DNA from 4 places in the Actinomadura vinacea genome. Region 4 is predicted to be linked to each of the others. Evidence: predicted binding sites of a transcription regulator. Region 4 holds the regulator's gene; each other region holds the start of a gene.
What was found. Region 4 encodes LexA, which represses DNA repair genes until DNA is damaged. Its sites were predicted from a motif close to TCGAACANNTGTTCGA; they were not measured.

Region 1: recA (recombinase RecA) is a predicted target of LexA. The motif match lies at 3,595-3,610, and genes of this name have one in related genera.
Region 2: ABD340_RS30975 (DUF6504 family protein) is a predicted target of LexA. The motif match lies at 3,386-3,401, and genes of this name have one in related genera.
Region 3: ruvC (crossover junction endodeoxyribonuclease RuvC) is a predicted target of LexA. The motif match lies at 2,299-2,314, and genes of this name have one in related genera.

Annotation. Positions count from the first base shown of each region.
Region 1 is NZ_BAAARW010000048.1:68,202-74,075, reverse strand. Features, by position in the region: gene rny (ribonuclease Y) at 1-636, opposite strand, end outside; gene ABD340_RS46060 (regulatory protein RecX) at 1,152-1,739, opposite strand; gene recA (recombinase RecA) at 2,382-3,509, opposite strand; gene ABD340_RS46050 (ATP-grasp domain-containing protein) at 3,701-4,561, shown strand; gene ABD340_RS46045 (hypothetical protein) at 4,743-5,120, shown strand; gene ABD340_RS46040 (glutathionylspermidine synthase family protein) at 5,125-5,874, shown strand, end outside.
Region 2 is NZ_BAAARW010000023.1:53,082-58,955, forward strand. Features, by position in the region: gene ABD340_RS30955 (alpha/beta hydrolase) at 1-314, shown strand, start outside; gene ABD340_RS30960 (serine/threonine-protein kinase) at 315-2,042, opposite strand; gene ABD340_RS30965 (TetR family transcriptional regulator) at 2,095-2,700, opposite strand; gene ABD340_RS30970 (hypothetical protein) at 2,965-3,237, shown strand; gene ABD340_RS30975 (DUF6504 family protein) at 3,463-3,738, shown strand; gene ABD340_RS30980 (DNA polymerase III subunit alpha) at 3,745-5,874, shown strand, end outside.
Region 3 is NZ_BAAARW010000028.1:74,805-80,678, reverse strand. Features, by position in the region: gene ruvB (Holliday junction branch migration DNA helicase RuvB) at 88-1,155, opposite strand; gene ruvA (Holliday junction branch migration protein RuvA) at 1,164-1,763, opposite strand; gene ruvC (crossover junction endodeoxyribonuclease RuvC) at 1,760-2,287, opposite strand; gene ABD340_RS35915 (GNAT family N-acetyltransferase) at 2,396-3,550, opposite strand; gene ABD340_RS35910 (YebC/PmpR family DNA-binding transcriptional regulator) at 3,567-4,316, opposite strand; gene pdxT (pyridoxal 5'-phosphate synthase glutaminase subunit PdxT) at 4,321-4,941, opposite strand; gene ABD340_RS35900 (DUF6928 family protein) at 5,053-5,673, opposite strand; gene pdxS (pyridoxal 5'-phosphate synthase lyase subunit PdxS) at 5,814-5,874, opposite strand, start outside.
Region 4 is NZ_BAAARW010000011.1:57,950-63,823, reverse strand. Features, by position in the region: gene ABD340_RS12035 (MFS transporter) at 1-1,350, opposite strand, end outside; gene ABD340_RS12030 (LysM peptidoglycan-binding domain-containing protein) at 1,457-1,819, opposite strand; gene lexA (transcriptional repressor LexA) at 2,027-2,725, shown strand; gene leuS (leucine--tRNA ligase) at 2,920-5,430, opposite strand; gene ABD340_RS12015 (lytic polysaccharide monooxygenase auxiliary activity family 9 protein) at 5,782-5,874, shown strand, end outside.

The DNA.
Region 1 (5,874 bases), on a different contig from region 4:
CGACTCGGCGGTCTGCTCGCTGGCCACCCGCTGGATCGCCAGCGTCACGATCTTGCGGGCGCGCTTCTCGCCCTCCGCCCGGGCCGCGTTCTCGATCTCCCGCGTGATCGGGATGGCCTCCCGCTTGGCCTGGTTCTCCAGGACGGCGACCAGCTCGCTCTTGGCCTCCTCGGTGGTGAGGCCGGCGGCGCGTTCGAGGACCTGGCGGCGCTCCTCCTCCAGCTCGCCCAGCTCACCGCGGCGGGTCTCCAGCGACCGCTTGGTCTCGGCGAGGCGGCCGGACCACTCCTCCAGGCGCCGGACCTCGCCGTCCAGTCGCTGTTCGCGTTCGGCGAGGCGGGCCTCCCTGCGCTCCAGGTCCTCGCGCAGGGTGCGCAGGTCCTCGCGGACGCCGCGGGCCTCCTCCTCCAGATCGCCGCGCGTGGCGCTGCCGATCCGCTGCGCCTCCGCCTCGGCCTCGGCGAGGATCTGCTGGGCCTGCGTCCGGGCCGCGGCCTTGATCTCGTCGGCGTCCCACTGCGCCTGGTCGAGTTCGCCCTTGTCGGGGCCCGCGGGCACGCCTGGGCGGCGCAGCACCACGATCACGAGAGCGACCAGGGTCACCAGTAGCGCGGCACCCAGCAGGACGCTCTCCATGAGGCAGACCTCTTCCTCGCTCGCGGGCCCCGTCGGGGATCGAAGCCCTGCTCTGCGAGGATTTACCCGCGTCCCGGCGGACCGCCGCACACCCGGCCACAGGGCACGGCACGGCAGCGCCCCGGGCCTGACCCAGTCGTCGGGCACTGCGCGGAACCGCCCGTGGCGTCATTCGACCTGCACTCGGTGATGGAACCGCCAGGCCGCGGCGAACCGCACCCGGCCCCTCCTCCGAGGTAGGCCAACGTCTGTCCTCTATGCCCCTCAGCTGTGCGAAAAAGGTCGGTCGTATGACAATCCGCGGTGCGCGGAGTAACTCCTCACTGCCGTAACGGTAAGCGGCATGGAGGTAATGAGCAAGCAAACCCCGGGCATTCCGGACTAACCGCGCCGATGCGTGAGGAACCCCTTACCGCCCCACGTAAGCCCGTGACCTGCCCGATCACAGTCAGGGAAGACCCGCCCCGGCGTCAGGCACCCCGGTCATTCCCCGGCGTGTCGCCCCGCCGTCACCCTCAGTCGAACTCCACTCCGTCCGGGAGCTCCTCGACCTCGGCGCCCTCCTCTTCGAGGACCTCGCGCACGACCCGGTAGGCCAGCCCCGGCGGATACCCCTTGCGCGCCAGCACGCCGACCAGCCGCCGCGTCCGCTTGGCCGGCTCCACACCGCGTGTGGCCGCCGCCTTCCGGGCGATCAGCCGCCGCGCGGTCTCCTCCTCCTGCTCGTCGTCGAGGGTCTCCACCGCATCACTGACGGTCTCCTCGGCCACCCCCCGCCGCCGCAGCTCGACCGCCAGCGCCCGCCTGGCCAACCCTCGCCCGGTGTGCCGCGACTGCACCCACGCCTGCGCGAACGCCTCGTCGTCGATCAGGCCGACTTCGGTGAACCTGCCGAGCACCTGCTCGGCCACCTCGTCCGGGACGTCCTTGCGCCGCAATGCCTCGGCCAACTGAGCCCGCGTCCGGGGCCCACGCTCAAGCAGCCGCAGGCAAACCTCCCGCGCCCACTTCTCCGGGTCCTCACGCCGCCCCCGTTCACCATCGCCCTCGGCCCGACTAGAGCGCCCCCTATCGCCCCTCCGCCGACCTTCGCGCGCCTTCACCGCACCCGAGCGGACCGCCGTCCCCTCCTCTTCACGCAGCCCCGCAGCCGCCCGCAAGGTCGAGTCGCCCGCCCCCTCGAAGGGAGGCCCAGCCCCATTGGGCGGGGAAACCATCTCCTTGGACTCCCCCGCGGCCCCCTGCGCGTCTTCGCGAGTCCCGGGCGAGACCGAGTCACGCCCCTCCGCAGCCGGGGGATCAGGCTTACGGGGCGCAGAAACCTCGCCTTCGGACGGCCCAGCGGATGTCTCCGAGTTTTCGCCGGGGTCGGGCTTGGTTTCGGGCAGGGGCGGCGTGCTGGAAGAGGCCGCGTGGCCGGGTGGGGTGCCGCTCGGCTCGTCCGCTGTGGTCCAGGCGTTGCGAGACCAGTCGGTGATGAAGGGGTTGGTGGCCGGTTCCTGAGCAGCCTCCCAGGGGAGGGGCTCCTCCCGTTCGGGCGGGTCGTCGGCCGACCAGGGATTGGGCGGGCGGGTCATGGGTGACCGCCCGGGTCCAGTGGAGCGGCGGCGCCATCGGGGAAGGTCCGTGCACCGGCCGGCGGCCGGTGACGGATAGGGCGCCGCCGCCCTGCGGACGAGATCATTCCCCAACCTTCGTCAAGAGTCACCCTGGTCGGCGGAATCACTGTCAGGAAGCACCCTTCCTCAGGAGTCTCCCGGCTTGGGGGTCTTGGCCTTGCGGGCGGTGGTGGTCGAGGCGGCACGGGAGGTGGTCGCGGGCGCGGCCGCCGGGGGCGGGGTGCTGGCGGCCGGGGCCGGCTCGGCCTCCTTGTCGAGCTTGGGGCCGATGCCCAGCTTCTCCTTGATCTTCTTCTCGATCTCGTCGGCCATGTCGGGGTTGCCCTTGAGGAAGTTGCGGGCGTTCTCCTTGCCCTGGCCGAGCTGGTCGCCGTCGTAGGTGTACCAGGCGCCGGACTTGCGGACGAAGCCGTGCTCGACACCGAGGTCGATCAGCCCGCCCTCGCGGGAGATGCCCTGGCCGTAGAGCAGGTCGAAGTCGGCGACACGGAAGGGCGGGGCCATCTTGTTCTTGACCACCTTGACGCGGACCCGGTTGCCGACCGCCTCGGTGCCGTCCTTAAGGGTCTCGATCCGGCGCACGTCGAGCCGGACGGAGGCGTAGAACTTCAGCGCGCGGCCGCCGGTGGTGGTCTCCGGGGAGCCGAACATCACGCCGACCTTCTCGCGGAGCTGGTTGATGAAGACCGCGGTGGTGCGGGTCTGGTTGATCGCGCCGGTGAGCTTGCGCAGCGCCTGGGACATCAGCCGGGCCTGGAGGCCCACGTGGCTGTCGCCCATCTCGCCCTCGATCTCGGCGCGCGGCACCAGGGCCGCCACCGAGTCGATGACGACGATGTCGATCGCGCCGGAGCGGATCAGCATGTCGGTGATCTCGAGCGCCTGCTCGCCGGTGTCGGGCTGGGAGACCAGCAGGGCGTCGATGTCGACGCCGAGCTTGCGGGCGTACTCGGGGTCGAGGGCGTGCTCGGCGTCGACGAACGCCGCGATGCCGCCCTTCTTCTGGACGCTGGCCACCGCGTGCAGCGCGATGGAGGTCTTGCCGGAGCCTTCCGGCCCGTAGACCTCGACCACGCGGCCGCGCGGCAGGCCGCCGATGCCCAGCGCGATGTCGAGCGAGATGGAGCCGGTGGGGATCACCTCGACCGGCGGTCGCGCCTCCTCGCCCATCCGCATGACCGAGCCCTTGCCGAACTGCCGTTCGATCTGGGCCAGTGCGGTCTCGAGAGCCTTCTCGCGGTCGTTCGCTGCCATGAGGTGTCCGTCCCTTTTTCCGTCGTTGCGGTGTCGGAGGCGACGCTACGGGGAGCCACCGACAGTTCCCGACCCCACGACTTTACCGAACATCCGTTCGATCATGGTCGTGGCCGCGGATTTGCCCGGGAATCTCCGTGCGGGCGACACTCAAGACCCGTACGCTGGCGCCGTCCACGGAGGGTTCCATCATGACGCTGACCGTCCTCTTCTGCGTCGACCCGCTCCGCCCCCGGCGCGTTGACCCCCACTTCGCCCGCGAGGCCGCCGCGGTGCGGGACCACTACGGCGAGATCGCCCTGATCGATCACGACGCGCTGCAGCACGGCGACGTCGAGGCGGCGGTACGGGCCGTTCCGCGTGATCTGGGACCCGTCTGGTACCGGGGCTGGATGCTGACGAGCGCCGAGTACGCGGCGATGGCCGGCTTCTTGAAGCGTCGCGGAACTCTGCTGCTCACGCACCCGGACGATTACCAACGGGCACATGAACTGCCGGGCTGGCACGACACCTTCGCGGGGCTGACGCCGCAGAGCGTGTGGCGCCCCCTCTCCCCTGGCGAGGACCCGGGTGACCTGGGGGAGCTGGTGCGCCCCCTCAGGGGCGGGCCAGGGGTCGTCAAGGATTACGTGAAGTCCCGTAAGCACGAGTGGAACGAGGCGTGTTTCGTCCCGGACGTGAAGAACCTCGCCCTGCTGCGCGGTGTCGTGGCCAAGATGATCGCGTTGCAGGACGAGTTCCTGGCGGGCGGCGTGGTCGTGCGGGAGTACGAGCCGTATGACGGGGAGGGCGAGGCGCGCGTGTGGTGGGTGGACGGCGAGCCCGCCCTGGTGGGTCCCCACCCCGACAGCCCGGAGCTGGAGCCCGACCCGCGGCTGGATTCGGTGGCCCCTTCCGTCCGGGCGCTCGGTTGCCGTTTCATAACGACCGACCTGGCGCGCCGGGAGGACGGCGAATGGCGCGTGGTGGAGGTGGGCGACGGCCAGGTCAGCGACCTGCCCTCCACCGTGGACCCGATGGACTTGTACGCCCATCTTCCGGTCCCCGACTGACCCCTCCCGCCATATTGATCCGTCCTGGCGGGAACGGGAAGCGTGTCCCTTCCGTCCGAGGATCGACCACCCCTAAGCTATGGCCTCGCAACCGAGAGTTCCCATTCCGTAAGGGCGCGTGCGCTCCGTGCCGTGGAACCGATCGGCTGCAAATCGCCTCGTTTCGAAGGACGTGTTCGCCTTGCCCCCACAGGAACAGAAGCGCCGGCTCAGCTCCCGGGCCGTCAAGATCGGGATGGTCGGCGCGCTGTCGCTGACCGTCGCAGCGTGCGGTTCGAAGACCACCACCGCCTGGTGTGTGGACCGTTACGCCCCCGCGGTCGGGAAGACCAAGGGCGGGTACCGGGTCGTTTCGGACTACTTCTGTGACAGCCGCGACGTCTCGCGCGGGACGGTCTCCTACGGCCGCTACTTCTGGTACTACGGCGGCAAGCGCGGCAGCGACGGCTACGTCTCCGGCGGCAGCTCGTACGGCCCCAGCAAGGGCAAGATCAAGACGAAGGCCGGGACGACGCTGAGCCGCGGCGGTTTCGGCGGCAGCGGCAAGAGCGGGAGCTGAAGGCGTGCGGCGAGAGCGTTCCGACCCGCGCGACGACTGGGCCGACAAGGTCGAGTCGCACGGCCTGGCGTTCCACCGCACGGCGCATCCGGCGCACCTGCCCCGCCCCTACTGGGACGAGTCGGTTCACTACGTCTTCGACATGGACGAGGTCCTGGCGCTCGAAGAGGCGGTGGAGGAACTCCACGGGATGTGCCTGCAGGTGGTCGAGCATGTGGTGACCACCGGCCGCTATCACACGCTGGGCATTCCCGATTGGGTCGCGCCGCTCATCGAGGAGTCCTGGCGTCGCGGCGATCCGCATCTGTACGGCCGGTTCGACCTCTGTTACGACGGCAAAGGCCCCGCCAAGTTGCTGGAGTACAACGCCGACACCCCTACGGCGTTGGTGGAGAGCTCCATCGTGCAGTGGTTCTGGCTGCAGGAGGTCTTCCCCGAGGACGACCAGTGGAACTCCATTCACGAGCGGCTGGTGGCCCGCTGGAAGGAGATCGCCTCTGGTCTGGACCACGACGGCTCCGCCCACTTCGCCTGGACCCATGGCGACGAGACCGGCGAAGAGGTCATGACGATCGCCTATATGCAGCAGACCGCCGAGGAGGCGGGCTTGCCAGGGCTTGCGATCGCGATGGAGGACATCGGCTGGGATCCGGCACGGAAGCGTTTCGTGGATCTCGACGAGGAGGAGATCCACACTCTGTGCAAGCTGTACCCCTGGGAGTGGATCGTCAACGAGCCGTTCGGCCGTAACATC
Region 2 (5,874 bases), on a different contig from region 4:
CGGTGCGGGCCGGGTGGCTGGCCGCCGTGCGGCGCGGGCAGCTGCGCCTGCACGCCGGGCTCGGCATCGACGTGCCGGTGCTGGTGATGGCGTCGGAGCGCAGCGTCAAGCCCAAGCCGGGCGTCGCCGACCTGTCCAGTGCGGACGCGGTCCTGGACGTGGAGCACATGGCGCGCTGGGCGCCGCGCCTGGGCGGCCATGTGACGCTGGTGCGGATCGAGGGCGGGCTGCACGACCTGGTGCTGTCGGCCGAGCCCGTCAGGGAGCGGGTCTTCGCCGAGCTCGACCGCTGGATGACCGGCTACCTCGGCTGATCAGTCGAGGATCTTCGACAGGTCGAAGTCGTCGAAGTCGGTCACGTTCTGCTGGGCCGCGTTGCCGCCCCGCTCGATGATCAACCCGGCCCAGCCGTGCGACAGCGGACGGTCGGTGTCGGTGTGGTCGAGCACCAGCTCGCCGTTCACCCAGAACCGCAGCTTGATCTCCTTGTGGTCCTTGCCGGGCTCGCACGCGATCTGCAGCCGGTTGGGGCCCTTCTCCTTGAAGCCGGGCACCTCATCGACGTTGGAGAGTTCCTTGGTGCCCTGCGCACCGGCCTGCTTGCGCAGCATCGCGCCCTTGCCGTCCTTGCGGACCAGGAAGGCGTACATCCACTTGGCGCTGCTGTTCTCGTTGCCCCGGCACAGCAGGCCGTACCGGCTGTCGGGACCGCCCTGCACGACCGTGGCGGTGGCGGTGACCAGCATCCGCTGCGGCATCGAGTCGGCCCGCTCCCTGGGGACCAAGCGCACGCGCGACTGGTCGACGCTGTTGGTGTCCAGGCGGTACTTGCCGTCCTTATACCCGTACTGGCCGGTGAACGTGGAGCCGCCGCCCCAGCCCGAGTCGGAGTCGGAGAACTCGTCGGCGAACTCGGTGGCCACCTTCTCGGGCGGCGGGTCCGAGCCGAGGACCGTGACCAGGAGCACGACGGCCGCCACCACGGCCATGACCGCCGCCCCGCCGATGGTCAGGCGCTTGTGCGGGAGGCGCCAGTGCAGGCCGTGCCGGGACGAGGGCGGCGGCGCGGCCGGCGCGGCCGGCGGCGCGGGCGGCTGCTGCCACAACGGAGTCTGCACCACGTCGTCGCGGGTGGGCCCGGCGCCCGGCGGGTCCGCGGCCGGACCGTGCCAGCTCGACTGGACGGTCTCGGCCAGCCGCTCCGGGTCGGCCTGCGCGTGCCCGACCAGCCGGGCCAGCAGCTCCTGCACCGAGGGGCGGTTGCGCGGGTCCTTGTCGAGCGCGGCGGCGACCACGTCCTTCAGCGCGGGATCGAGGCCGTCCAGCTTGGGCGGGTCGTGCGCCACCCGGTAGAAGATCTCTGGGACGGTGCTGCCCGTGAACGGGGCGTGGCCGGTGCCCGCGTAGGCCACCACGCAGCCCCACGAGAACACGTCCGAGGCGGGCGTCACGGCCTCGCCGCGCAGCAGTTCGGGCGGCAGGTAGTTGGGGGTGCCGACGAACTGCCCGGTGCGGGTGGGGCCGTCGGAGGCGTCCAGCGCCCGCGCGATCCCGAAGTCGATCACCCGCGGGCCGGTCGCGGACAGCAGCACGTTGGCGGGCTTGAGGTCGCGGTGCACGATCCCCGCGCCGTGGATCGCCGCCAGCGCCGTCGCCACCCCGACCGCCAGGCCCTCCAGGTCGGAGCCGCGCAGCGCGCCGCGCTCGGCCACCGCGCTCTCCAGGCTCGGGCCCTCGATGTACTCGGTGACGACGTACAGCGGTTCGCGGTCGAGTTCGGCGTCCAGTACCGGGGCGGTGCAGAAGCGGCGCACCAGCCGGGCCGCGGTCACCTCGCGCCGGAACCGCTGCCGGAAGGCGTCCTCGCTGGCCAGCTCGGGGTTGATCACCTTGACGGCGACGTGGTTCCCGGAGGTGTCGTCGGCCAGGAAGACCGTGCCCATGCCGCCGCGGCCGAGCCGGGCCAGTAGCCGGTAGTCACCGAGTTCGCGCGGATCCTCCGGCCCCAGGGCCCCGGAGTTCTCGCCCAGATGCGTGGTCATCGTCCACAAACCTTAGCGGCAGTCCTGGTATGTCGTGCTTGTATGGGTGAGCTCAGAGCCAGCCCGGCAGGTCCTCGCGGGCCATCGCCACGATCCGCTCCACCCGGGCGGAGATCTCGGCCGCGTCCTGGAGGCCGCGGCGCGCGCAGTCCTCGAACGCCACCCGGGCCGCGGCGACGTGGAACGCCACCAGCAGCCGCGGCCGGATGTCGGCGTCCGGATCGACGCCCTGCCGTTCCGCGATCAGCTTCACCAACTGGCCCTCCGCCGCGGAGTGCCGCGCCATCTGCGCCGCCATCAGCGGCGGGTTGGCCTCGATCACCTTGTGGACCTTGCGGAACCGGACGGCGGCGGCCGGGTCGCCGGCGTGGACGGCCGCCAGCACCGCGCGCAGCGACTCGTACAGCGCGATGAGGGGCCGCTCGTCGGGCGGACGGGCGGCCAGCGCGTCCGCCATGAGCTTGTCGTAACCGGCCAGGAAGCCGGTGACCACGTCCTCCTTCGTCGCGAAGTAGCGGAAGAAGGTGCGTTGCGACACCTCGACGGCCGCCACGATCTCGTCGATCGTGGTGGCCTCGTAGCCCCGTTCGAGGAAGAGGTCGAGAGCCGCGTCCACCAGCGCCGTCCTGGTCCGCCGCTTCTTCAGCTCGCGCCGCATAGGGGGTTGTGTATCACGCGGGCGCATCCTCCCGCGGGCCGGAGTGCCTGGTGGGGCGCCAGGTGGGGGTGGGCGTAAGCATGTCATGACCCTTTGTAACGAGCAGATCACAGAAAGTGAGGGCAGGAAGTGGGTGCGCCCACCTTCCCGGAACACCCGAGGCGATCTCCCGTCTCGGGCATGCTGGAGGTGGTCGCCGGTTGTCGCCGTCCGGATACCCCACGTCGCCGGACGGCCCGGGCTTCACACCAGAGGCGGATGATCGTGGCTGTAGTCGGTGCACAGGAGTTCGCCGAGGTCCGGCGCCATCACCTCGCGGCGCTCGCGTACGAGGTCGAGGCCCGCGGCCTGCTGTGGCGGCTGGCCGGCCCCGAGGAGTCGGTGCTGACCGTGCTGGGTCCGCGGACCCGCCGCCGGGCCATGGTCGTGGCCACCCCTGCCGGGGACGGCTGGAGCTACCTGTGGACGGGGGGCGGGATCGCCGACGTGGGCGAGGTCGCGGCCGTCGCCGACCGGCTCGCCCGGCTGCTCGGCTGAGCCGTCCCGGCACCTCGCGCGCCCATTCCGCGGCCGCCCCGGCGTGTCCGGCATCGCCGGTTTGACCTGGGCTTTCGCGGGTATTCGCGGATCAAGCCCGGGGTGATCCCGCCTTGCCTCGCGGGGGTCGCCTTCCCTAGACTCGACTGCGAACGTATGTTCGAGACAGACCGCATGCCTTCCCCTGTGCGGTGATCGACACGACGCAGAGGGCGGGGGAGGCAGATGACGCGCGTGTTCGGCGACCCGGTCGAGGTCTGGACGACCGACGGCCGTCCGGTCCGGTTCGTCTGGCGAGGGCGGCTCTACAGCGTCCGGCGGGTGCTGGAGCACTGGGTCACCACCCGGGACTGGTGGCGCGAACAGCAGCCGGAGGCGGAGGTGACGGGCGAGCGGGAGTTCTGGCGGGTCGAGGCGACGCCCGACCGGGAGATCGGCGTGTACGAGCTGCGCTACGACGCGGCCACCGAAGGGTGGATGCTGTCCCGGGTGTGGGATTGAGGCGCCGTGCACCTGCATGTCGCCTCCTCCTACTCGCTGCGCTTCGGTGTCGCACCGCCGCGCGCGCTCGCCGCGCGCGCCGCCGAGCTGGGCATGGAGACCCTCGCCCTCACCGACCGCGACGGCCTGTACGGCGCGGTCAAGCACGTGCGGGCGTGCCGGGACGCGGGGCTGCGGCCCGTCCTGGGCGCCGACCTCACTGTCGCGCCCGACACCGGGGCCGGCGCGCCGGAGGGCGAGGAGCGGATCGTGGTGCTCGCCACCGGCAAGCGCGGATGGGCCTCGCTGTGCCGCCTGGTCACCGCGGCGCACCTGGCGGGGGAGCGCGGCCGGCCCGTCACGACCAGGGAGCTGGTCGGCGCGCACGCCGACGGGCTGGTGGTCCTGCTCGGGCCCCGGTCGGACGTGGGACGCGCCATCGCCATGCGCCGTCCCGACCTGGCCGCCGCACGGCTGGCGGCCTGGCGGGAGACCGCCGAGACGGTGCTCGAGATCGTCGACCACCACGGCAAGGGGGAGGGCCACCGCGCGGCGCGGATGCTCGCCCTGGCCCGGGAGTCGGGCGTCCCGGCGGTGCTGGCCAACGCGGTCCGCTACCTCGACCCGGCCGACTACCCGGTCGCGCAGGTGCTCGACGTGGCGCGCCGGCTCGCCCCGCTGCACCGCCGGCACCTGGACGACCAGACCGGCCACGCCTACCTCAAGTCGATCCCGCAGATGCGCCGCGTCGCGGAGCTGGTCTGCGGGGCCGACGCCGCGCCCGAGCTGCTGGCGGAGACCCGGCGGCTGTCGGAGCGCTGCGCCCTCGACCCCGGCCGCGACCTCGGCATGGACCGCGTCCACCTGCCCGACACCGGCGACGACCCGCACGGCCGGCTGGTGGCGCGGTGCGGGGAGGGGCTGGCGCGGCGCGGGCTGGAGCGCTCCGCGGAGGCGGCCCGGCGGCTGGCGCACGAGCTGGGCATCATCGCCCGCAAGGGCCTGGCGTCCTACTTCCTCACCGTCGCCGAGGCGGCCCGGCTGATCCGCTCGCTCGGCATCCGCTGCGCCATCCGCGGCTCCGGCGCCGGCAGCCTGGTCAACTACCTGCTCGGCATCGGCGACCTCGACCCGCTCGCGCACGACCTGGTGATGGAGCGGTTCCTGGCCGACAGCCGGCCCGGCCTGCCCGACATCGACCTCGACGTGGAGTCGGCGCGGCGGCTGGACGCCTACCGGGCGCTGTTCGACCGGTTCGGCGCCGACGACGTCGCCTGCGTGTCGATGATGGAGACCTACCGGGCGCGCAGCGCCATCCGCGACGTGGGCGGCGCGGTCGGGCTGCCGCCCGCCGAGATCGACGCGATCGCCAAGGCGTTCCCGCAGGTCCGGGCCCGGCAGATCCGCACCGCCCTGCACGACCTGCCCGAGCTGCGGCAGAGCGGCCTGGCGCACGGGCGGCTGGAGGTGCTGTTCCGGATCGCCGAGCGGCTCGACGGCCTGCCTCGCCACATCGCGATGCACCCCTGCGGCGTCCTGCTGTCCAACAGCACGCTGCGCGACCGCACGCCGCTGGAGCGCAGCATGATCGACTTCCCGATGAGCCAGTTCGACAAGGACGACGTCGAGGCCATGGGGCTGCTCAAACTGGACGTCCTCGGGGTGCGGATGCAGTCGGCGATGGCGCACGCGGTGGCCGAGATCGACCGGACCGGCGGCGGCCGGGTCGACCTGGAGGCCGTCCCGCACGACGACGCCGCCACCTACGAGATGATCTGCACGTCCCGCACGCTCGGCTGCTTCCAGATCGAGTCGCCCGGGCAGCGCGAGCTGGTCGGCAAGCTGCGCCCGCGCACCATGGGCGACCTGGTCATCGACATCTCGCTGTTCCGCCCCGGGCCGGTCAACTCCGACATGGTCTCGCCGTTCCTGGAGGCCCGGCACGGCCGCCGCGACCCCGTCTACCCGCACCCCGACCTGGTCGGGCCGCTGCGGGAGAGCCTCGGGGTGGTGGTGTTCCACGAGCAGGTGCTGCGCGTCCTCGACACCATGACCGGCTGCGGCCTGTCCGACGCCGAGGCGGCCCGCCGCGCCCTGGCCGACGAGCGGGGCCAGGCCGAGGTCGGCGCATGGTTCCGCGAACGCGCCCTGGACCGC
Region 3 (5,874 bases), on a different contig from region 4:
ACACCGGCAACGACGTGACGATCGGGAACGGCGTGAAGTTCCCAAGCCGTTACGGGCTGAACGCCACTCTGTGATCACCATTGACGATCACTGCTCTGGCCGGTCGGCATCGTCGTCCAATGCGAACAGCGTACCCGCCATCGGGGCCGAGGGGGGCGGTGTGAGCCCCAGGTGCGCCCACGCCGCCGGGGTGGCCACCCGGCCGCGCGGCGTGCGGGCCAGCAGTCCCTGCCTGACCAGGAAGGGCTCGGCCACGACCTCGACCGTCTCCGGCTCCTCGCCGACCGACACCGCCAGCGTCGACAAGCCCACCGGCCCGCCGCCGAACTTGCGCATCAGCGACGCCAGCACGGCCCGGTCGAGGCGGTCGAGGCCGCGCTCGTCGACCTCGTACAGCTTCAGCGCGGCGCGGGCCAGCTCGAGGTCGACCGCGCCGTCGGCCCGCACCTCCGCGTAGTCGCGGACGCGGCGCAGCAGCCGGTTGGCGATCCGGGGCGTGCCGCGGGACCGGCCGGCGACCTCGGCCGCGCCCGCGTCGCTGATCTCGACGTCCAGCAGCCGCGCGGACCGCTGGACGATCACCTCCAGCTCGGCGGGCTCGTAGAAGTCCATGTGCGCGACGAAGCCGAACCGGTCGCGCAGCGGCCCCGGCAGCATGCCCGCCCGGGTGGTGGCCCCCACGAGCGTGAACGGGGCGATGTCGAGCGGGATCGCGGTCGCCCCCGGGCCCTTGCCCACGACGACGTCGACCCGGAAGTCCTCCATCGCCATGTAGAGCATCTCCTCGGCGGGACGCGCCATCCGGTGGATCTCGTCCAGGAACAGCACCTCCCCCTCCGAGAGGGTGGACAGCACGGCCGCCAGGTCGCCGGCCCGCTCGATCGCCGGGCCCGAGGAGATCCGCAGCGGCCGCCCCAGCTCCGCCGCGATGATCATCGCGAGGGTCGTCTTGCCCAGCCCGGGGCCGCCCGACAGCAGCACGTGGTCGGGCGTGCGGCCGCGCCGCAGCGCGCTGTGCAGCACCAGGGACAGCTGCTCGCGCACCCGCTCCTGGCCGATGAAGTCGTCGAGCTTCTTGGGCCGCAGCGCGGCCTCGATGACCTCCTCCTCCGGGCCGTCGGCGTCCGCCGAGACGATCCTGTCGTGCCCGTCCATCGGCTCGGTCACTTGCTGAGCCTCTTCAGCGCGGCCTTCAGCAGGACGGCCACCGGCGGCGTCTCGCCGTCGAGGTCGGCGGCGACCGCGTCCACGGCGGCGTCGGCGTCCCGGGCCGACCAGCCCAGGTTGATCAGGCCGTTCTGGACCTGCTCGCGCCAGGGCTCGGCGCGGACCTGGGCGGGCGCGTCGCCGGCGGCGCCCACCGGGCCGCCGAGCCGGTCCTTCAGCTCCAGCACGATCCGCTGCGCACCCTTCTTGCCGATCCCCGGCACCTTGGTGAGGGACGCGACGTCCTCGGCCGCGACCGCGCGGCGCAGCGCGTCGGGCGAGTGCACGGCCAGCATCGCCAGCGCCAGCCGGGGGCCGACGCCGCTGGCCGTCTGGAGCAGCTCGAACACCGACCGCTCGTCGTCGTCGGCGAACCCGAAGAGGGTCAGCGAGTCCTCCCGGACGACCATGGACGTCGGTACCCGGGCCTCCTCGCCCACCCGCAGCCCGGCGAGCGTGGCCGGGGTGCACTGCACCGACAGCCCGACACCGTGCACGTCGATGACGGCGGCGTCGGGCCCGGCGGCGGCCACCCGGCCGCTGACGAAGGCGATCACGGCCTCATTCCCCCTCTGGTCCTGGAACGGGCGGCCTGCAGCCGCGCCTGGGCGCCGCCCCGCCACACATGGCAGATCGCCAGCGCCAGCGCGTCGGCCGCGTCGGCGGGCTTGGGCGCGGTCTCCAGCCGCAGCAGCCGCGTCACCATCTTGGTGACCTGCGCCTTGTCGGCACGGCCGTTGCCGGTGACCGCGGCCTTGGCCTCGCTGGGCGTGTGCATCGCCACCGGCAGCCCGCGCCGCGCCGCGAGCAGCATCGCGACCCCGGCCGCCTGCGCGGTGCCCATGACGGTGCGCACGTTGTGCTGGGAGAACACCCGCTCGACCGCGACGGCGTCGGGCCGCAGCTCGTCCATCAGGGCCGCGATGCCGGTCTCGATGCCCAGCAGGCGGGCGGCTATCTCCTCGTCGGCGCCGGTGCGGACGACCTCCACGCGCACCAGCCGCAAGGGGGTGCCGGGAGCGCCGTCGACCACGCCGACGCCGCATCTGGTGAGCCCGGGGTCCACGCCCATCACCCGCAACGCCCGCTCCTTCGATCATCTGTTCGGCGGGCGCCACGCTACCGAACCCGCCGGACAATCGTCGCGCATCGCGGCGGCTGTGTCGGCCCCGCCGTCTCAGCAGCGGGGTCAGAAGTGGTCGAGCGCGAACGGTGCGGCGGCGAAGACCGCGTCCAGGACGGGCGCGTCGCCCTCCAGGAGCCCGGTGGCGCGGAGCGTGGACGTCGGCACCCCGCCGTACAGGGCGGCGAGGCCGCGCGCCCCGACCCGCACGGCCGGGCGGCCCGCCGCGTCGCCGCGTTCCAGGCGCCCCGTGCCGTCCTTCACGACGAGCCGCCAGGAACCGGTGTTGGCCGGGAGCTGCGGATCGTCGATCTCCAGGGCCGCCTCGGCCGACACGCCGGGCGGGAAGCCGCGCGCCTCGACCGCGGCCGGGGCGTCGAGCACGCGCAGCATCCAGCGGGTCCGCTGGACCTCCTCGGAGGTCCGTTCCCTGGTCAGCCAGAAGACCGGGTCGTGCGGCGCCACGTTCGCGTACACGGTTGGCACGATCGACGAGCCGGTCCCGACGAGCGCCCACAGCGCCCGCAGCGTCGCCTCCGAGGCCGCGACCAGCAGTTCGACCTCCAGGGAGCGGTTTCCCTCGCCCCAGTGGTAGGCGAGGAAGCCGTCCTCGGCCAGGTAGTGGTAGACGTCCCGGTCGGCGAGGTAGATCCGCCAGGCCTTCTCGCCCCAGTCGATCGGCCCGCAGTGGCCCGCGTCGCGGTGCACCCGGCGGATGACCTCGGCCACCTCGGCGGCGTCGTCGGGGCCCGCGCGGCGCACTCCGACGGAGGCGTCCGCCCGGACCTCGCGCAGCGCCTCGGCCGGGAGCCCGGCCCGGTGCAGGGAGCCCGCGTGCTCCCAGCCCAGCGAACGGTAAAGCGGCGTGGTCGCCGGATAGAGGACCGACAGGGCGTGCCCGAACGCGGTGCAGCGCTCCAGCACCTCGGTCATCAGGCGGCGGCCGACCCCCCGGCCGCGGGCCTCGGGGGCCACGACGACCCCGCCGACGCCGCCCATGGAGACGGGACGGCCATGCCACCACTGCGGCAGGTCGTGGATCCGCGCGGTCGCCACCGGGCGGCCGTCCTCGTAGCCGGCGAACTGGCGGCCCCCGCGCAGCGTGTGGCCCGCGAGCCGGATGATCTGAGCCCACTGGCCGTCCGGAAGCGCCCCGAACCCTTGGGAACGCAGGTCGCGGGTGGCGTCGAGCCCCGCGGCGTCCAGCACCCGGATTTCCATGATCCCGACCCTACGGCTAGTCGAGGGCGGCCATGACCTCGTCGCTGACGTCGAAGTTGGCGTAGACGTCCTGGACGTCGTCGGAGTCCTCCAGCGCCTCGATCAGGCGGAAGACCTTCTTGGCGTTCTCCTCGTCCAGCGGCACCGACACGCTGGGCAGCCAGCTGGAGTCGGCCGACTCGTAGTCGATGCCGGCCTCCTGCAGCGCGGTGCGGACGGCGGTCAGGTCGCCCGCCTCGGAGACGACCTCGAAGTTGTCGCCGAGGTCGTTGACCTCCTCGGCACCGGCGTCCAGGACGGCCAGCATGATGTCGTCCTCGCTGGTGCCCGCCTTCGGGACGATCACCACGCCCTTCCGGTTGAACAGGTAGGACACCGAGCCCGGGTCGGCCAGCGAGCCGCCGTTGCGGGTGAGCGCGACGCGCACCTCGGAGGCGGCGCGGTTGCGGTTGTCGGTCAGACATTCGACCAGCAGCGCCACCCCGCCGGGGGCGTAGCCCTCGTAGGTGATGTTCTGCCAGTCGGCGCCCCCGGCCTCCTCGCCGGCGCCGCGCTTGCGCGCGCGCTCGATGTTGTCGTTGGGGACGGAGTTCTTCTTCGCCTTGAAGATGGCGTCGTACAGCGTCGGGTTGGCGTCGGGGTCACCGCCGCCGGTCCGCGCGGCGACCTCGACGTTCTTGATCAGCTTGGCGAAGAGCTTGCCCCGCTTGGCGTCGAGAGCCGCCTTCTTGTGCTTGGTCGTCGCCCATTTGGAATGGCCGGACATCCTCTTACTCCTCCTCCATCGCCCGGCGCACCAGATCGGCGAAGTAGTGGTGCACGCGGTGGTCGCCCGTCAGTTCGGGGTGGAACGCGGTCGCCATGAGGCGGCCTTGGCGGACGGCGACGATCCTACCGATGTTCGGGCCGCTCTCGGCGCGACCGAGGATCTCCACGCCCGCGCCCACCGACTCCACCCAGGGCGCCCGGATGAAGACCGCGTGGAAGGGCGCGCCGTCGACGCCGGTCAGCGGCACCTCGGCCTCGAACGAGTCGACCTGGCGGCCGAAGGCGTTGCGGCGCACCGTCATGTCGATGCCGCCGATCGTCTCCTGCCCGTCCGCGCCGTCCCGGATCCGGTCGGCCAGCATGATCATGCCGGCGCAGGAGCCGTAGGCGGGCATCCCCGCCTCGATCCGCTTGCGCAGCGGTTCCAGCAGCTCGAACGTCCGCGCCAGCCGCCACATCGTGGTGGACTCGCCGCCGGGGACGACCAGCGCGTCCACGCTCTCCAGCTCCTCGGCGCGGCGCACGGGCACCGTCCGCGCCCCGGCGCCCTCCAGGGCCCTGGAGTGTTCGCGTACGTCGCCTTGCAAGGCGAGAACCCCGATGGTGGGCACAGCAGCAGTCACGTGGAACCTTCCGGGAGATCAGTCTCGGACAACCCTAGACGTTGGTTACAACGTTCCCGGAATGGGCGTGTCTTCCCCCTCCCGCCCCCGCGCCTCGCGGGAGCGCGGGGGTCAGGAGAGCTTGAAACGGCGCAGTGGGAGCTCCAGGGGCAGGAAGCCGTCGTCGCCGCGGTCGGCGATGCCGCGGCCGAACATGTGGGCACCCGCCAGCGCCAGCCCGAACTCCTCGGGGTCGAACGGCAGCGGCACGTCCGGTGCGCCGTCGTCGATGGCCTTCCAGAACGGGGCCTCGACCGGCAGCCGGTCGCCCTGGTCGACCACCACGCCGTCCTCGGCGGTGACGAACACGTCGCGGCGCAGCTCGGCCGCCTCGTACCAGCGGAACCAGCAGCCGGAGATCACGCTGTGCAGGACGAGGACGCCGCAGTGCGCGCCGGGCAGCGCCGCCGCGATGCTGTCGGCGATCCGGCGGGCGTCCTCGTCGAGGCCGAACAGCCGCCGGTCGCACAGCAGCAGCGCCCGGTCGAAGACCCCGACGAACAGCTCGTCCTCGAACGGCCACAGCGCGAAGTCCAGGACCGTGTCGCCGGTCGCGGCGAGGGTCGCGGCGGGATAGAGCCCGCGGGCCAGCGTCGCGGCGGCCTCCGGATCGGGATCGGGGACCAGCCCCGGCCGGAACACCTCGGCGGGATCACCGGCGCTCGCACAGGCCAGCGCGACCGACCACCCCATGATCGTCCCTCCCCGCGGCCGCCTGCCGCCCGGGGGCCCCGTTCCTCCCCCAACGACCGCGCGGCCAGCGTAAACCCTGCGGCGCGGGTTGGGGAGGGGGCGCCGCAAGTAACCGGTCGATTACCCGCCAGGGCCGGGGTTCACCAGCCGCGGCCGGCGAACTTCTGGTCCTCGCCGAGGGAGGCGACGTTGATGCCGACC
Region 4 (5,874 bases):
GCCCGGCAGGCCCGCCGCGGCCGAGACGGCGCCGGACAGGCTCTCCTTGGCCTCTCCCGCACCCGCCGGAACCTCCACCCGCGCGCGGTACAGGGCCGTGCCGAGGCTGCCCAGGATCGCGATGCCCAGCGCGTAGCCGAACTCGCCGCTGGTCTCGTTCAGCGCCGCGGCCGAGCCGGCCTTCGCCGGCGGCACGGAACCGACGACCAGATCGGTGGCCAGCGTGACCAGCGGGCCGCCGCCCAGCCCGATCAGCGCCCAGCCGGCGATCAGGGTCGCCGGGCCGGGCTCCGTGCCGACCTGGGTGAGCGCCAGCAGCCCGCACACCGACACGGCCAGGCCCGCGGCGATGAGCGGGGCGGGACGGAACCGGCGGGCCAGCACCGGCGACACCTGGAAGCCCACCATGTTCGCGGCGAGCGCGGGCAGCATCCACACCGCCGCGCGCAGCGGCGACAGCCCCTGGACGAGCTGCAGGTGCTGGGTCAGCAACATCATGATCGAGCCCATCAACAGGGTCGCCGCCATCATCCCGGCCAGCGCCGCGCAGAACTCCCGGTCACCGAAGAGGCGCAGGTCGATCAGCGGATCGCCGAGCCGCCGCTGCCGCCGGACGAAACCCGCGCCCACCAGCACCCCGGCCACCGCCGCCGCCACCGGGAGCGGCTCCGGGCCGCCGCGGGCCAGTTCCTTGAGCCCGTAGACGATCGGCAGGATCGCCGCGAGCGACAGCAGCACGCTGGCCAGGTCGATCCGGCCCGCGCCCGGCTCGCGGCGCTCGGGCAGCAGCACCGGGCCGAAGACCAGCAGCAGGACCATGGCGGGCACGCCGATGAGGAACACCGACCCCCACCAGAAGTGCTCCAGCAGCATCCCGCCGGCGATCGGCCCGAGCGCAGCGCCGCCCATGAAGCAGCCCATCCACACGCCGATCGCCAGCGACCGCTGCCGCGGATCGCGGAACATCGTGCCGATCAGCGACAGCGTCGAGGGCGCCAGGGCGGCGCCGGCGACGCCCAGCAGCGCCCGCGCCGCGATCAGCATCCCGGGGCTCGTCGCGTACGCCGCCGCCACCGACGCGACGCCGAACGCGGCCGCCCCGGCCAGCAGCAGCCGGCGGCGCCCGATCCGGTCGCCCAGGCCGCCCATCGTGATCAGGAACCCGGACAGCAGGAAGCCGTACACGTCCATGATCCACAGCTGCTCGGTCGCCCCGGCGCCCAGCTCGGCGCTCAGCCGCGGGAGCGCCAGCAGCAGGACGAAGACATCGATCGACACCAGCAGGGCGGCCAGGGCGAGCACGCCCAGCCCCGCCCATTCACGCCGTCCCGCCCTCGCGGTCGCGTCCATGAGACCCTCCTCCGCGGCGCCCCCGTCGGGCGCCTTTCGCGAGGAGGTCGGAGCGGGCACACGGATCTCTACACACCCGCGCGGCATTCTTTGCCGGCGGGCGGGGTCAGCGGGCGGGCATGCGCAGGTGCTGGCCGGGCTGGACGATCGCGTCGGACAGGCCGTTGAGATCGGCGATGCGGCGCACCGTGACCCGCGGGTCGCCCTCGGGATCGTCGCGGCGGGCGATGTCCCACAGCGTCTCGCCGGGCTCGACCACCACGGTCTCGCCGCGCCCGGACGCGCCCTCGGGAGGCGCGCCGCCGCCCGCCCCGCCCGCGTTCGCGCCGAGCGCCGCCGTCAGCCAGAACAGCACCAGCAGCACGGCGGCGATGAATCCGATCAATACGGCGCGGCCCCTCCGGGTCAGCCGCAGCGGCGGCTCCGTGGCTTTCCTTCCGGAATGTCGCCCGTTGAGCGAACCCGCCATCTCGGCCCTCCCTGGATCAAGCCGTGAACCCGAACCGCACGTTCTACTCGAATACATTTTCGATCGAACGCCTGTACGATGTTGTACAGCACGGAGACGACGAAACGCGAGTACTTTCTTCGAACAATTGTTTGATCATCGGCTCCGGACGCGATAGCGTGCCATGACAAGGAGTGACGGATCCCAGCGCCGGGGAGGCGACGAGCGATGAGCAAGGTCCGGGAGCTGCCCGACGGCCCGATGGACGAGAGCGGGCTCACCCAGCGGCAGCGCATGGTGCTCGAGGTGATCCGCGACTCCGTCCAGCGCCGCGGCTACCCGCCGTCCATGCGCGAGATCGGGGAAGCGGTCGGGCTGACCAGCACCTCCAGCGTGTCGCACCAGCTCCGCGCCCTGCAGCGCAAGGGCTTCCTGCGCCGCGACCCCAACCGGCCGCGCGCGGTCGAGGTCCGGGTGCCGGGCGCCACCCCCGTCCGCACCGAGGACGAGGCCTACGAGGCCGCCGCGACCGCCGACACCTCCACCCGCCCGGCGCCCGCGTACGTGCCGCTGGTCGGCCGGATCGCCGCCGGCGGCCCGATCCTGGCCGAGGAGGCGGTGGAGGACGTCTTCACCCTGCCCAAGCAGCTGGTCGGCGAGGGCACCCACTTCCTGCTCAAGGTGACCGGCGACTCGATGATCGACGCCGCGATCGCCGACGGCGACTGGGTCGTGGTCCGCCAGCAGCCGGTGGCCGAGCAGGGCGACATCGTCGCCGCCATGATCGAGGGCGAGGCGACGGTGAAGACGTTCAAGCGCCGTGACGGCCACATCTGGCTGATGCCGCAGAACCCGGCCTACGAGCCCATCCCCGGCGACGAGGCGTCCGTGCTGGGCCGCGTCGTGGCCGTCCTCCGCAAGATGTGATCCGCACGCTCCCCGCGCGGACGGCGGCCCGGAAACCCGGGCCGCCGTCCGCGCGGACGGCGGCCCAGCGCCCGAGCGGGCACGGTGGGAGGACGGTCAGGAGGACGCCGGTGCGCCCCTGGCACCTGCCACCGGGGGCACCGACTTCCTGACCTGGCGGAAAGCGGGCGCCGCGCCCGTGGCGCGTGCGCGGGTCAGGCCGGGACGATGTTGACGATCTTCGGGGCGCGGACGATCACCTTGCGGATCTCCCGCCCGCCCAGCGCATCCTTGATCTTTTCCGAGGACAGCGCCAGGCTCTCCAGCTCGCCCTCGCCGATCCCCGGCGCGACCTCCAGCCGGTCGCGGACCTTGCCGGCGACCTGGACGACGCAGGTGACCGACTCCTGCACCAGCAGCGCCGGGTCGGCCGCGGGCCAGCCCGCGGTCGCGACCGGGGCGGTGCGGCCCAGCAGCTCCCACGCCTCGTCCGCGGTGTACGGCGCGAACAGCGACAGCATGATCGCCATGGTCTCGGCGGCCTCCCGCACGGCCGGGTCGGACCCGCCGGGCCCGCCGTCGATCGCCTTGCGGGTGGCGTTGACCAGCTCCATGATCCGCGAGATCGCCACGTTGAACCGGCGCACCTCGACCAGCGCGGTGGCCTCCTCGACGGTGCGGTGGGTGACCCGGCGCAGCTCGTCCGAGCCGGCCGCGGGGTCGGCGCCGACCGGGGCGGTGACCTCGGTGGCGATGCGGTGCACCCGGGACAGGAACTTGGACATGCCGTGCGGCGACACGTCGGCCCAGTCGATGTCGTCCTCGGGCGGGCCGGAGAACAGCATGGCCAGCCGGACGACGTCGACGCCGAACCGGTCGATCTGCTCGCCCAGGTCGACCATGTTGCCCAGCGACTTCGACATCGCCTTGGCGTTCAGGATGACCTGGCCCTGGTTCAGCAGGCGGGTGAACGGCTCGGTGAAGTCCACCATGCCCATGTCGTACAGGACCTTGGTGAAGAACCGGCTGTAGAGCAGGTGCAGGATGGCGTGCTCCACGCCCCCGGTGTACTGGTCGATGGGCATCCACTTGCGGACCTGCTCGACGTCGAACGGGCCCTCGGTGTAGCCGGGCGAGCAGTAGCGGAAGTAGTACCAGGACGAGTCGACGAAGGTGTCCATGGTGTCGGTGTCGCGCTTGGCCGGACCGCCGCACTTGGGGCAGTCCACGTTGACCCAGCCGGACGCGGCGGCCAGCGGCGAGGCGCCCTTGGGCGCCAGGTCGGCGCCGCGCAGGTCGTCGGGCAGCCGGACGGGCAGCTGGTCGTCGGGCACCGGGACCTCGCCGCACGCCTCGCAGTGCACGATCGGGATCGGGCAGCCCCAGAAGCGCTGGCGGGAGAGCAGCCAGTCGCGCAGCCGGAAGTTGACCGCGGCCCGGCCCAGGCCCTTCTCGGCCAGGATCTCGGTGATCCGGGCGATCGCGTCGGCCTTGGCCAGACCGTCGATCGGGTCGGAGTTGACGATGCGGCCGTCGCCCGCGGTGGCCACGCCGGTCTCGGCCGGGTCGGGCTCGCCGGTGTCGACGACCACCCGCACCGGCAGGCCGAACTTCAGCGCGAAGTCCAGGTCGCGCTGGTCGTGCGCGGGCACCGCCATGATCGCGCCATGGCCGTACTCGGCCAGCACGTAGTCGGAGGCCCAGATCGGGATGCGCTCGCCGTTGACCGGGTTGATCGCGTACCGGCCCAGGAAGACGCCGGTCTTGTCGCGCTCGGTGGACAGCCGCTCGATCTCGGACTCGCGGGAGACCTCGTCGCGGTAGGCCTCGAACGCGGCGCGCTCCTCGGGGGCGCAGATCTCCTCGGCCAGCGCGGCGTCGGCCGCGACGACCATGAACGTCGCGCCGTACAGGGTGTCGGGACGGGTGGTGTAGACGGTGACGGGCTCGTCCCGGCCCTCGATGACGAAGTGGACGTCGGCGCCGGTGGAGCGGCCGATCCAGTTGCGCTGCATGAGCAGGACCCGGTCGGGCCACTTGCCCTCCAGCTGCTTCATGTCGTCCAGGAGCCGGTCCGCGTAGTCGGTGATCTTGAAGTACCACTGGGTGAGCACGCGGCGCTCGACCAGGGCGCCGCAGCGCTCGCAGTGGCCGCCGACGACCTGCTCGTTGGCCAGCACGGTCTGGTCGTTGGGGCACCAGTTGACCTGGCCGCCCTTGCGGTAGGCCAGCCCGCGCTCGTAGAAGCGCAGGAACAGCCACTGGGTCCACCGGTAGTACTCGGGGTCGGAGGTGTGCAGCCGCCGGGACCAGTCGAACGAGGGGGCGTACCGGTGGAACGAGGCCGCCTGGGTCTCGATGTTGGCGTAGGTCCACTCGGCGGGGTGGGAGTCGCGCTTGATCGCGGCGTTCTCGGCGGGCAGGCCGAAGGAGTCCCAGCCGATGGGGTGCAGGACGTTGTAGCCCTTCTGGAACCAGTAGCGGGCGATGACGTCGCCGATGGCGAACGCCTCCGCGTGCCCCATGTGCAGGTCGCCGGAGGGGTAGGGGAACATGTCGAGCGCGTAGCGACGCTCCCGGCCGTCGGCGTCCTCGGCGGCCTCGAACGGGTCCAGCTCCGCCCAGCGGGCCTGCCACTTGTCCTGAACCGCGCGCGGGTCGTACCCGTCGCCGGAGGCGGACGGGCCTCCCGCCGGCGCGTCGCGGAAGGTGTCGTCGCTGCTCACGGTCGCTACTCCACTGGTCCTGTCGGTACGGGGTGCGGCCCCGTGCCCTGACATGTCCGTGCCTTGAAAAGGCGATGCCCTGACATGAAAGGACCCCTCGCACCAGGAGGGGTCGCCGCGCCGGCCTGCTGGCGGTCAGCGCGGCGGGCTGAGAAGCAGCCGGGTCCGCATACAGCAAGACTAGCGCAGGGGCAAGGCCCCCCGCTGGCCCGCGGGACCGCGGCCGGGCGCGGGTTTGGGCCTTGACGGGTGCACGGGAGGTCGTTCAGCCTGTCATTGACAGGAAGGTTTCCTATTAGTAGGAGCCCTCGCCGATCCCCGACCCCGTCCCCCCGCCAAGGAGGATCGCGCATGTCCAGTACATTCCGCATGCCTGGAAAGAAGGGCCTCGTCCTGGCCGCGGCCGCCGGGCTCGGCCTGCCGCTCGCCGTCGCCGCTCCCGCC